Regions from separate parts of the Streptomyces sp. NPDC015139 genome, predicted to be linked through region 2. Evidence: riboswitches for the same ligand, from Rfam matches in the RefSeq annotation. Region 2 holds a riboswitch; each other region holds the start of a gene.
The links. Region 2 has a riboswitch for S-adenosylmethionine ahead of ACF08B_RS01645 (amino acid ABC transporter permease). Riboswitches for the same ligand answer to the same signal wherever they lie in the genome.
Positions count from the first base shown of each region.

Region 1: it holds a riboswitch for S-adenosylmethionine, as region 2 does, so the genes downstream of both, ACF08B_RS15550 (aminotransferase class V-fold PLP-dependent enzyme) here and ACF08B_RS01645 (amino acid ABC transporter permease) in region 2, are expected to answer to the same signal.
Region 3: it holds a riboswitch for S-adenosylmethionine, as region 2 does, so the genes downstream of both, thrC (threonine synthase) here and ACF08B_RS01645 (amino acid ABC transporter permease) in region 2, are expected to answer to the same signal.

Region 1 is NZ_JBIBUW010000005.1:135,159-139,034, reverse strand. Features, by position in the region: gene ACF08B_RS15555 (PQQ-binding-like beta-propeller repeat protein) at 1-368, opposite strand, end outside; gene ACF08B_RS15550 (aminotransferase class V-fold PLP-dependent enzyme) at 428-1,789, opposite strand; SAM riboswitch class IV at 1,950-2,066, opposite strand; gene trpD (anthranilate phosphoribosyltransferase) at 2,152-3,216, opposite strand; gene ACF08B_RS15540 (cytochrome bc complex cytochrome b subunit) at 3,338-3,876, opposite strand, start outside.
Region 2 is NZ_JBIBUW010000001.1:351,898-355,773, reverse strand. Features, by position in the region: gene ACF08B_RS01655 (transporter substrate-binding domain-containing protein) at 1-27, opposite strand, end outside; gene ACF08B_RS01650 (amino acid ABC transporter ATP-binding protein) at 115-906, opposite strand; gene ACF08B_RS01645 (amino acid ABC transporter permease) at 903-1,883, opposite strand; SAM riboswitch class IV at 2,235-2,345, opposite strand; gene ACF08B_RS01640 (glutathione S-transferase C-terminal domain-containing protein) at 2,423-3,310, opposite strand; gene ACF08B_RS01635 (putative leader peptide) at 3,387-3,509, opposite strand; gene ACF08B_RS01630 (NAD(P)/FAD-dependent oxidoreductase) at 3,672-3,876, shown strand, end outside.
Region 3 is NZ_JBIBUW010000002.1:348,701-352,576, forward strand. Features, by position in the region: gene ACF08B_RS06065 (MoaD/ThiS family protein) at 128-406, opposite strand; gene thrC (threonine synthase) at 403-1,686, opposite strand; SAM riboswitch class I at 1,704-1,860, opposite strand; gene ACF08B_RS06075 (glucosyl-3-phosphoglycerate synthase) at 1,990-2,934, shown strand; gene ACF08B_RS06080 (trehalose-6-phosphate synthase) at 3,039-3,876, shown strand, end outside.

The DNA.
Region 1 (3,876 bases), on a different contig from region 2:
GCGAGCGCCGCGGCGAGCACGCGGACCGCAGGCTCGGGCAGCGCCCCGTGGTCCAGGACGGCGTCCCGCAGATTCGGGCCCGGCACGAACTCCGTCGCCATCCACGGCCGTTCGGCCTCCGTGTCGGCGTCGACGACCCGGGCCGTGAAGGTGCCCTCGCCGCCGACGGTCCGCGCGGCACGCACCTCGTGCCGGAACCGCGCCCGGAAGGTGCGGTCCTCGGCGTGCTCGTGGCGTACGACCTTCACCGCGAGCCGGAGGCCGGTGCGGGACTCGGCGAGGTAGACCTCGCCCATGCCGCCGGACCCGAGTCGGCGCAGGACTTCGTACGGGCCGATCCGTGCCGGGCCGGTTGCGCGCGACTGCACTTCGCACTCTCCCCCGATCGAACTGCTGTCGGGGGGAGTCTATTTGGCCCCGTGGAGCGTCACACCGCCGGGACGCAGCGGCCGTCCTCCGTGCGGTACCGCCACTTCGCGCCGTCGCGGACCAGCTCCTTCACGGCGGTCACGAACCGCGCCACGTGCTCGTCCGGGGTGCCCGCCCCGAAGCTCACGCGGATGGCGTTCAGGGACTTCTCCCCCGGAGCCGCCTCGGGGGCGCCGCACTCGCCCTGGGTCTGCGGGTCGCTGCCCAGCAGGGTGCGGACCAGCGGGTGGGCGCAGAAGAGGCCGTCGCGGACGCCGATGCCGTACTCGGCGGACAGGGCCGCGGCGAAGTGGGAGCTGTTCCAGCCCTCGACCACGAAGGAGATGACACCGACGCGCGGGGCGTCGTCGCCGAAGAGGGACAGGATCCGCACCTCGGGCACCTCGGCGAGGCCCTCGCGGACCGTGCGGACGAGGTGCTGCTCGCGGGCGACGAGGGTGTCCCAGCCGGCCTCGGTGAGCGCCTTGCAGGCCGAGGCGATGGAGTAGGCGCCGATGACGTTCGGGGAGCCGGCCTCGTGACGGGCGGCGCTGTCGTGCCACTCCACGTCCACTCCCCCGTCGGTGCGCCGGGTGACCTTGCGGCTGGCGCCACCGCCCGCGAGGTACGGCTCCGCCGCCCGCAGCCAGTCGGCGCGGCCGGCCAGCACACCGGCGCCGAAGGGGGCGTACAGCTTGTGTCCGGAGAAGGCGACCCAGTCGACGTCCAGTTCGCGGATGTCCACCGGGTGGTGCGGGGCGAGCTGCGCGGCGTCGAGGACGATGCGGGCGCCGTGCGCGTGGGCGGCGGCGGCCAGCTCGCGCACCGGCCACAGCTCACCGGTGACGTTGGAGGCGCCGGTGACGCAGACCAGGGCCGGGCCGTGCGGGTCGCGGTCGGCGAGGGCCCGCTCCAGGGTCTCGACGGCCTGGCGGGGGGTGCGCGGCGCGTCGAGGAAGCTGACCCGGGCGTCCTGCCAGGGCAGCAGGGAGGCGTGGTGCTCGGTCTCGAAGACGAAGACCTGGCAGTCGGCGGGCAGGGCGCGGGCCAGCAGGTTCAGCGAGTCGGTGGTCGACCGGGTGAACACCACCTGGTCGTCCTGGCGGCAGCCGAGGAAGGCGGCGACGGCCTTGCGGGCGTTCTCGAACAGGTCGGTGGAGAGCTGGGAGAGGTAGCCGGCGCCGCGGTGGACACTGCCGTAGTACGGCGCGTAGGCGGCGACGTCGTCCCAGACGCGCTGGAGCGCGGGGGCGCTGGCCGCGTAGTCCAGCGCGGCGTAGGCGACTTCGCCGCCCGTCACGAGAGGAACGGTGACATCCCGCCCCAGAACGGGCAACGGTGCACAAACGGTCTGGTCGGCGGCAGCGGTGGAGACGGACATGGGTGAACTCCCGTGGGCAAGGGGGCATCGCCGCGCGAGCGGACACGGCTCGAGCGCGGTGAAGGGTGAAAGGGGATGCGGAGGCGGGGCTCTGCGGCCCTATCGCATTCGCTTGCTCACGGAAGGCTCCTCGGACGACCAGGACCCCTGGTGTGCGAGGGGTCCGCGCTTGCCGTGGACCTTGCTGTCCACGGCCTGGTCTTCACCCGGGGCACCCCGCCACGGACGGAGGGTTGCCGGACAGTCGGCCGGGGCCTCATGACTGTCACTCATGACCTGGTCCAACATCCTGCCACACGGTCCTCGGCGCGCAAGGCGCGGTCCACCATGCGGACCGCGCCCCGTCTTCGCGCCGGCCGGGCTCAGGCGTTGCTGGCGGCCACCCACCGCTCCAGCGACCGCTTGGCCGCGCCCGAGTCGATCGACTCCCGGGCCTCGGCCATGCCGGCGCGCAGCTGGTCGGCGAGGGGCGCGTCCGTCGGCCGGAGCGCGGCGAGCGCGGCGGCCGAGTTCAGCAGCACCGCGTCCCGCACCGGGCCCTGCTCGCCGTCCAGCAGCCGACGGGCCACCGCCGCGTTGTAGACGGCGTCGGCGCCGCGCAGGGCCTCCACGGGGACCAGCTCGATGCCGACGTCACGGGGGTCGAACGTCTCCTCCGCGACCTTGCCGTCCCGGACCACCCACACCTTGGAGGTGGCGGTGACGGTCAGCTCGTCCAGGCCGTCGTCGCCGCGGAAGACCAGGGCGGAATTGCCGCGCTCGGCGAGGACACCGGCGACGATCGGCGCCATCCGCGGGTCGGCGACCCCGACGGCCTGGGCGCGTACCTTGGCCGGGTTGGTCAGCGGACCGAGCACGTTGAACGTCGTCCGGATGCCCAACTGCCCGCGCGCCGCGGCCACGTGGCGCAGCGAGGGGTGGAACTTCACCGCGAAGCAGATGGTGATGCCGGCTTCCTGGGCGACCTCGGCGACCCGCTTCGGGGTCAGGTTCAGGTTGATGCCGAGCTTCTCCAGGACGTCGGAGGAGCCGGAGGCGGAGGACGCGGCACGGTTGCCGTGCTTGACGACCTGCGCGCCGGTGCCGGCGACGACGATCGCGGACATGGTGGAGATGTTCACCGTCTTGGCGCCGTCGCCGCCGGTGCCGACGATGTCGACGGCCGGGCCGGGCACCTCGATCACGTTGGCGTGCTCGTACATCGTCCGGACGAGTCCGGTGATCTCCTGGACCGTCTCGCCCTTGGCCCGCAGCGCGACCATGAATCCGGCGATCTGCGCGTCGGTCGCCTCGCCGCGCATGATCAGGTCCATCGCCCACGCGGTCTCGTCGGCGGAGAGGTCACGGCCGTCGAGCAGCCCGTTCAGCAGGGCGGGCCAGGAACGGCCCGCCGCGGTGTCGCCTCCAGCGGGGGTCACAGCGCTCATCAGCCGCTCCTCGTACACAGTCCTGCCAGGTCGTACACCACCCTATCCAGCCCGGAGCACGGCGAAGGGCCCCGTCCGCAACCCGGACGGGGCCCTTCGTCGTGGCGTGGCGACGCGGGGATCAGTGGTGGCCGTGGCCGCTCGTGATCTCCTTGTACTCGTCGACGGTCGGCTTCGGGATCTGGTTGTCCTCGCCGTAGTAGGCGTTGGACAGCTTCGCCCGCAGCTTCTGCGTGGCCGGCACCTTGCGCTCGACACCGTTCGCGTCGACCGTCGGGCCGATCTCGGCCGGCGCGTACTGGTTGTGCGCGGTGAGCGTGTGCAGCTGCTCCTGGCTGAGCGGCTCGTGCACCTCGATGAACTCACCGTGCGGCAGCCGCTTGATGATGCCGGTCTCGCGGCCGTGCAGCACCTTCTCGCGGTCACGGCGCTGCAGACCCAGGCAGATCCGCTTGGTGACGATGAACGCGAGGACCGGTCCGACGAAGAACGAGATCCGGACGAACCAGGTGACGTCGTTGATCGACAGGTGGAAGTGGGTGGCGAAGAGGTCGTTGCCACCACCGACCAGACCGACCATGTACACGGTGACCCAGGCGACACCGAAGGCGGTGCGGGTCGGCGCGTTGCGCGGACGGTCCAGGATGTGGTGCTCGCTCT
Region 2 (3,876 bases):
GCTGCGTAGGGAGATGTGGCTGGGCATGGCGTGGCTGTCCTTGTCTCGCTGTCGAGGGAGGTTTGGTGGTGCGGTGGTGCCGTGGGGGGCGTGGGTACGCCGCCGGGGGGCGGGTCAGAGCACCTTGGCGAGGAAGTTCCGGGTCCGTTCGTGCCGTGGCCGGTCCAGCACCTGCCCGGGCGGGCCCTGTTCGACGATCCGGCCGCCGTCGATGAAGACGACCCGGTCGGCGATCTCGCGGGCGAAGCCGATCTCGTGGGTGACGATGACGAGCGTGGTGCCGCTGGTCGCCAGGTCCTTGATGACGGCCAGTACCTCGCCGACGAGTTCGGGGTCGAGCGCCGAGGTCGGTTCGTCGAAGAGGATGACCCCGGGGCGCAGGGCGAGGGCGCGGGCGATGGCGACGCGCTGCTGCTGCCCGCCGGACAGCCGGCGCGGGTAGGCGCCGGTCCGGTCGCCGAGCCCCACCCGTTCGAGGAGTTCCCGGGCGAGCTCCCGGGCTGCCGGCCTGGTCAGCCTGCCGGTGGCGGCGGGGGCCGCGGCGACGTTGTCGAGGACCGTCAGGTGCGGGAAGAGGTTGAAGTTCTGGAAGACGAAACCGATCCGGCTGCGCTGCGCCAGGATGGCGCGTTCGCCGAGCTCCTTCAGGTGCTGCCCCTGACGCTTCACGCCGATCGGCTCGCCGCCGACGCTGACGTGGCCGATCTCGGGCTTCTCCAGGTGGTTCATGACCCTGAGCAGGGTCGACTTGCCGGAGCCGGACGGGCCGAGGATCACGGTGACCTCGCCGGGGCGGATGGTCAGGTCGATGCCGTCGAGGACGCGGTGGGTGCCGTACCACTTGTGGACGTCGTGCACCTCCAGCGCGACGGGGGCGGCCTTCTCGAAGGCGGGTGCGCTCGTCATACGGCGGCCTCCCTGCGCAGCCGGGCCCGCAGGTCGGTGAGTCCGGCCCGGGCCTTCTGGAACGGGGTCGGCGGCAGGGTGCGCGTGGCACCGCGGGCGTAGTACCGCTCGACGTAGAACTGGACGACGGACACGACGCTGGTCAGGATCAGGTACCAGACGGTGGCGACCAGCAGCAGCGGCACGATGTCGCCGGGGTAGGTGTTGCCCATCGACTGCACGGACCCGAACAGGTCGAGCAGGGACACGTAGAACACCAGGGACGTGCTCTTGACGAGGCCGATGAGCTGGTTGACGTAGTTCGGGGTGATGGACCTGAGGGCCTGCGGGAAGACGATCCTGCGGAACCGGTAGCCCTTGGGCAGTCCGAGCGCGGCGGCCGCCTCGTGCTGTCCCTGGTCGACGGAGAGCAGGCCGCCGCGCACCACCTCGGCCGCGTACGCCGCCTCGTTGAGACTGAGCCCCACGACGGCGATCGCCAGGTCGGTGGCCAGCTTCGACTCGTCGAAGGTGACGAAGGCGGGGCCGAACGGCACGCCGAGGCTCAACGTGCGGTACAGGGCGCCGAAGTTGTACAGGAAGATCAGCACCACGATCAGCGGGATCGAGCGGAACAGCCAGGTGTACGTCCAGCTGACGGCGCGCAGCACCGGGCTTGCGGACACTCTGGCGAGTGCCAGCAGGATGCCGCCGGCCAGTCCCAGTACGGCGCTGAGCGCGGCGACTTCGAGGGTGACACCGAGGCCGTCCAGCACGGTCGGGCGCAGGAACCAGTAGCGGAAGCGGTCCCACTGGTAGAAGGGGTTCGTCACCAGTCCGTGCAGGATCTGCGCGACCAGCACGAGGACGATCGCGGTGAGGATCCAGCGGCCGGGGCGGCGCAGCGGCTGAACGTGCTGTGCGGTGCGTTGTTCTGACGGTATGTCGGACGATGGCGCCTCGGCGAGAGAGAGGGCGGCGCCTGGGGGTTCGCTCATGGCGGGCTCCGGCTGGGTGTCGGACGGCCCCGGACGGCGGCGGGCGGGTGTGCGGCACTACGGCACTGGGGCACGGGAGGGCACACGGGTACGCGCGGGACCGGGAACCGGGCGGGCGACGGCACACCGGACGGACGGTGTGCCCATGGAACGCGGGGGCCGAGAAGCGGGAGGTCAGCCCCGACAGCGGGCAGAGCCCGGTGCGGTACACAGTGCGCTGCTGACGCGGAGCAGATCGACGGCGCGGTCGGCGACCAGGAGCTGGGCGGACGGTACGCAGCCCCGGGGGCGGCTCGGGGCCGTCCTGGGGTTTGCGTACATGGCGTCACCTGTCACTGTCCGGGCCCGTGGGCCTCGCGCTTACCGAGAACGTCGTCCGGTCCGGTCGTCACCTGGGGCACCCCACCGCGGTGCGAGGGTTGCCGGTCAGCGAGCCAGGGCTTGGCGCTGACGCTCATGACCGTTCTGAGCGGAAAGTAAGGCAGTCGGCTGCGGGAATGTCAACGGCCGTCCGCGAAGTGGACGCCGGGCGCCCGTTCTCACCTGCGGGAAGCGTCCGGAGCGTCGGCCGCGTGACCGGCCCAGTCCAGGATCTGGACGGCCGCCCCGGCCGACTCCAGGCCCCGGCAACGGCCGTGGTGGCGGCGGGAGATGCCGTCGAGGTCGACGTGCCGGCCGAAGGCGTGACGGGCGGTCAGGCGGCGGGCGTAGGCCCACAGGGCGTGGTGGCCGGTGATCCGGTGGACCGCGGAGGCGTCGAGGTGGCAGCGGTGCACGGTGTCGAGCTGGACCAGGGTCACCCACAGCTCGACGTCGGCCGCGGTGAGCCGGTCGCCGACCAGGTACTCCGCGTCGAGCAGCCGCCGCTCCAGCCGGCCGAGGGCGCCGAGCAGGATTTCCAGGGCGGCGGCCCGTTCCGCCGGGTCCGTTCCGGCCCGTCCGGCGCTCTGGGCGGCCCCCTCGATGCCCTCGGTGCACATCCGCTCGACGGCCTCGATCACGGACTCCGTTCCGCACGGGTACAGACAGGTGCCGCCGTCGTACGCGAAGCGGTCGAGGTCGCGCAGGATGTCGCGGGCGTGGGTGCTGACGATGCGTCCGGACCAGTCGTCGCTGAGCACGGGCGCGAGGGCGGGGCCGGTGTAGTGGTGGGCGCTCGCCTCGTACAGCGGCAGCAGCGCCGCGTGGCCGCCGTCGGGACGGTCGGGCACCGCGGGCAGCGGGGTGACGGGACAACTGCCGTCCAGGGCCAGGAGGCTGTGGCCGACGGCGAGGCGCAGCCCGTCGGGACAGGCGGTCGAGAGATGGAGCCGGTAGCGGTGCGGCACGGCGTAGTGGCCGCTGCGGGCGTCCCGGCCGATCCGGCCGCGGAAGGCGGGGGCGCTGCGGTGGACGTCCGGGACGGCGGCGAGCGGACTGGTGGACATGCGTCTCCCCTGGTCGTTGGGCGTGCGGAAGGGCGCACCGGCGGGCGGTTCGTGCGGTGCGGGCGAGGGGCCCGGCTCAGCGCCGGCCGCTGATGGCGCTGCAGACGCGCAGCAGATCGATGTGCAGGCGGGAGGTGAGCAGGGGGGCGCGGAACGGCGTGCGGCCTGCTCGGCCGGTGACCGTCTCGAGGCGCGCCATGATTTCCTACCTGTTCACTAGGATTCCCTCCCTGGAGTGTCGATCCGGCTCCGTACGACGTCAAGGGGGCGTCCACGCCTGGGACTCCGGGCGGGTCGACACGGCGGCCGGGAAGGGACCCGGGGACTCCTCAGGGAGAGAGACATGTGACATAGTACTGATGTGGCGAAGCGACTGACCTGCGATGTCGTGGTCGTCGGAGCCGGAATGGTGGGCGCGGCCTGTGCGCTGTACGCCGCGCGCGCCGGCCTCGACGTTCGGGTGGTGGACCGGGGCCCGGTGGCCGGCGGCACCACCGGCGCGGGCGAGGGCAACCTGCTCGTCTCCGACAAGGAACCGGGACCGGAGCTCGAACTGGCCCTGCTGT
Region 3 (3,876 bases), on a different contig from region 2:
CGACCGTGTTCCCCAACTGTACCGCGCTCAATCACGCAGAATTGCCCCCTCCGCTTCTCTCACGGAGGGGGCAATCCGATGAACAATGCGTTACCGCTGTTACCGAAGGTAATGATCGGTCATCCGGTCAGCAGCCGCCGGCCACCGCGGGAATGATCGAGACACCCGCGCCGTCGGGCGTGGCCGTCTGCAGGCCCTGCTCGAAACGCACGTCGTCGTCGTTGACGTAGACGTTCACGAAACGGCGCAGCCTGCCCTGGTCGTCCAGCACCCGGGCGGCGATTCCGGTGTGGTTCTTCTCCAGGCTCTCGATGACCTCGGCGAGGGTCACCCCCTCGGCGCTGACCTCGGCCTGGCCGCCGGTGTAGGTGCGCAGGATGGTCGGGATGCGAACGGTCACGCTCATGCGAGGCCAGCCTCTCGGAAGGAGTCCAGGGTCGGGCGGATGGTGGCGCTGAGGCCGGTGCCGGCCACCGCGTCGAGGGTCTTCAGGCCGTCGCCGGTGTTGAGGACGACCGTGGTCTTCGCCGGGTCCAGCAGGCCGTCCTTGAGCAGCTTGCGGGTGACGCCGACGGTCACGCCGCCCGCCGTCTCCGCGAAGATGCCCTCGGTGCGGGCGAGCAGCTTGATGGCGTCGACGACCTCGGCGTCCGTCACGTCCTCCACGGCGCCGCCGGTGCGGCGCGCGATGTCGAGGACGTAGGGGCCGTCGGCCGGGTTGCCGATGGCCAGCGACTTGGCGATGGTGTTCGGCTTCTGCGGGCGGACCACGTCGTGGCCGGCCTTGAAGGCGGTGGACACCGGGGAGCAGCCCTCGGCCTGTGCGCCGAAGATCCTGTACGGCCTGTCCTCGACCAGACCGAGCTTGATCAGCTCCTGGAGACCCTTGTCGATCTTCGTGAGCTGGGAGCCCGAGGCGATCGGGACCACGATCTGGTCCGGGAGGCGCCAGCCGAGCTGCTCGCAGATCTCGTAGGCGAGGGTCTTGGAGCCCTCCGCGTAGTACGGCCGCAGGTTGACGTTGACGAAGCCCCAGCCCTCGCCGGCCGGGTCGCCGATCAGCTCGGAGCAGAAGCGGTTCACGTCGTCGTAGTTGCCCTCGATGCCGACGAGCTCACCGCCGTACACCGCGGCCATCACGACCTTGCCCTGCTCCAGGTCGTGCGGGATGAACACGCAGGAGCGGAAGCCGGCCCGGGCGGCGGCGGCGCCGACGGCGCCGGCCAGGTTGCCCGTGGAGGAGCAGGAGAGCGTGGTGAAGCCGAACGCGCGGGCGGCCTCCAGGGCCTGGGCGACGACCCGGTCCTTGAAGGAGTGCGTCGGGTTGCCGGAGTCGTCCTTCACGAACAGGCCGCCGGTGACGCCGAGCTCGCGGGCGAGGTTGTCGGCCTTGACGAGCTTCGTCCAGCCCGGGTTGAGGTTCGGCTTGTCGGCCACGTCGGCGGGGACGGGCAGCAGCGGCGCGTAACGCCAGATGTTCGCGGGGCCCGCTTCGATGCGCCGGCGCAGTTCCTCGGTGTCGTACGCGGAGAAGTCGTAGGCGATCTCCAGCGGGCCGAAACACTCCTCGCAGGCGAAGACCGGCCCGAGGGGTACCCGGTGTCCGCATTCGCGACAGCTGAGGGCAGCGGCGGGACCGAGGTCGACGGCGGGATTGCTGGTGCTTGCGACAGTCTGCACAGCCATGGAGGCGAGGCCCTTTCTCCTCATCTTCCTCACGACGCACTTCGCCGTGAGACGGATTTGGCACCTTCCCTAGCCGGGAGCCTCGCGGAGACGATCAGAACTGATCTACGAGTACCGACTGGAGGGTTGCCGGGGCTTCATCGGGCCGTTTCCCTCTGCCCCTCTGGATGAGCGGTATGTGGTTGTCGACGCCGGTGACCCCCGACATGCGATGGTCATCGGCGTTGCTCAAGACTGTAACCGAAGGCCAGGACAGTTGAGATAGTCGTCCGAAGCGCGAGACAACGTGAGGAGCCGCAGACCGTGCTGGAAGAAGTCGAGCGCTGGCTGGCCACCCGCTCCTGGTCCGTGGCCGACCGCCCGCTCCACCGGATCCTGGCCGCCAAGCAGCGGACGGGTCAGACGGTCAGCGTCGTGCTGCCCGCGCTCGACGAGGAGGAGACGGTCGGCGACATCGTCGCGGTGATCCGTCACGACCTCGTCGAGCAGGTACCGCTCGTCGACGAGATCGTCGTGGTCGACTCCGGCTCCACCGACCGCACCTCCGAGGTCGCCGCGGCGGCGGGCGCCCGGGTCGTCCACCGCGACGACATCCTGCCCCGCCTGCCGGCCGTCCCCGGCAAGGGCGAGGTGCTGTGGCGCTCGCTGCTGGTGACCGGCGGGGACATCCTCTGCTTCATCGACGCGGACCTGCGCGAGTTCTCCTCCGACTTCGTCTCCGGGATCGTCGGCCCGCTGCTCACCGACCCCGGGGTGGATCTCGTCAAGGGCATGTACGACCGCCCGCTCGGGGGCGCCGCCGGGCAGGGCGGCCGGGTCACCGAGCTGATGGCCCGCCCGCTGCTGAACATGCACTGGCCGCAGCTGGCGGGCTTCGTGCAGCCGCTCGGCGGCGAGTACGCGGCCCGCCGCTCGCTGCTGGAGCGGCTGCCGTTCCCCGTCGGCTACGGCGTGGAGCTGGGGATGCTGGTGGACGCCCTGCACCTGGTGGGTCTGGACGCGCTGGCCCAGGTGGACGTCGGGGTGCGCAAGCACCGCCACCAGGACGGCCAGGCACTGGGCCGCATGGCCGCCGCCATCTACCGCACCGCCCAGCTCCGGCTGGCCCGGGGGCACCTGGTGCGGCCCTCCCTGACCCAGTTCGAGCGGGGCGAGGACGGTTTCCAGCCGCGCACCTATTCGGTGGACACCGAGGAACGGCCCCCGATGGTGGAGGTCGCCGAGTACACGGCACGCCGGGTGGCCTGAGCGGGGCCGGCCGTGCGGGCACGCCGGAAGAACGGCCGTATACGGCCCCCTTCCGGGGCGGAGCGTACGTTTGAGCGTTTCCGGGCCGGGCTAGGTTGAGGCGTATGGCTTCCACGCACGGCGCTGAGGTGCTGGTCGCGTCCAATCGCGGCCCGGTTTCGTACACGGTGGACGACGACTCGGGCGGGTCGCTGCGCGCCAGGCGCGGCGGCGGCGGGCTGGTCTCCGGGCTGTCGGCCATCGGGCCGGACACGAACGCGGTGTGGGTGTGCGCCGCGCTCGGCGACGGCGACCGGGAGGCCGTACGCCGCGCGGACGGCGGACTCCTGCCCACCGAGGACACCGGCGGCCAGCGGGTGCGGATGCTCGACATCGACGCCCAGGTGCACGCGGACGCCTACAACGGCATCGCCAACTCGGTGCTCTGGTTCGTCCACCACATGCTCTACCAGACCCCGCTGGAGCCGGTCTTCGACGCCTCTTTCCGGCGGCAGTGGGCGGCCTACGAGGCGTACAACCGGGCGTTCGCCGAGGCGCTGGCCGAGGAGGCGGCCGACGGCGCGGCGGTGCTGATCCAGGACTACCACCTGGCCCTCGCCCCCCGGATGCTCCGCCGGCTCCGTCCCGACCTGCGCATCGGCCATTTCTCGCACACCCCGTGGGCCCCGCCGGACTACTTCCGCCTGCTGCCCGACGACATCGCGGCCGAGCTGCTGAGTGGCATCCTGGGCGCGGACCGGGCGGCGTTCCTCACGCAGCGCTGGGCCGACGCGTTCAAGGACTGCTGTCACGCGGTGCTCGGGCCCGGCATCCCCTCGGGCACGCGGATCGGCGTGCACGGGCTCGGCGCGGACGGCGACTTCCTGCGCAAGCGGGCCCACGAGCCGGACGTGGCCGAGCGGATGGCGGCGCTGCGCCAGGAGATCGGCGAGGGACGCCGGA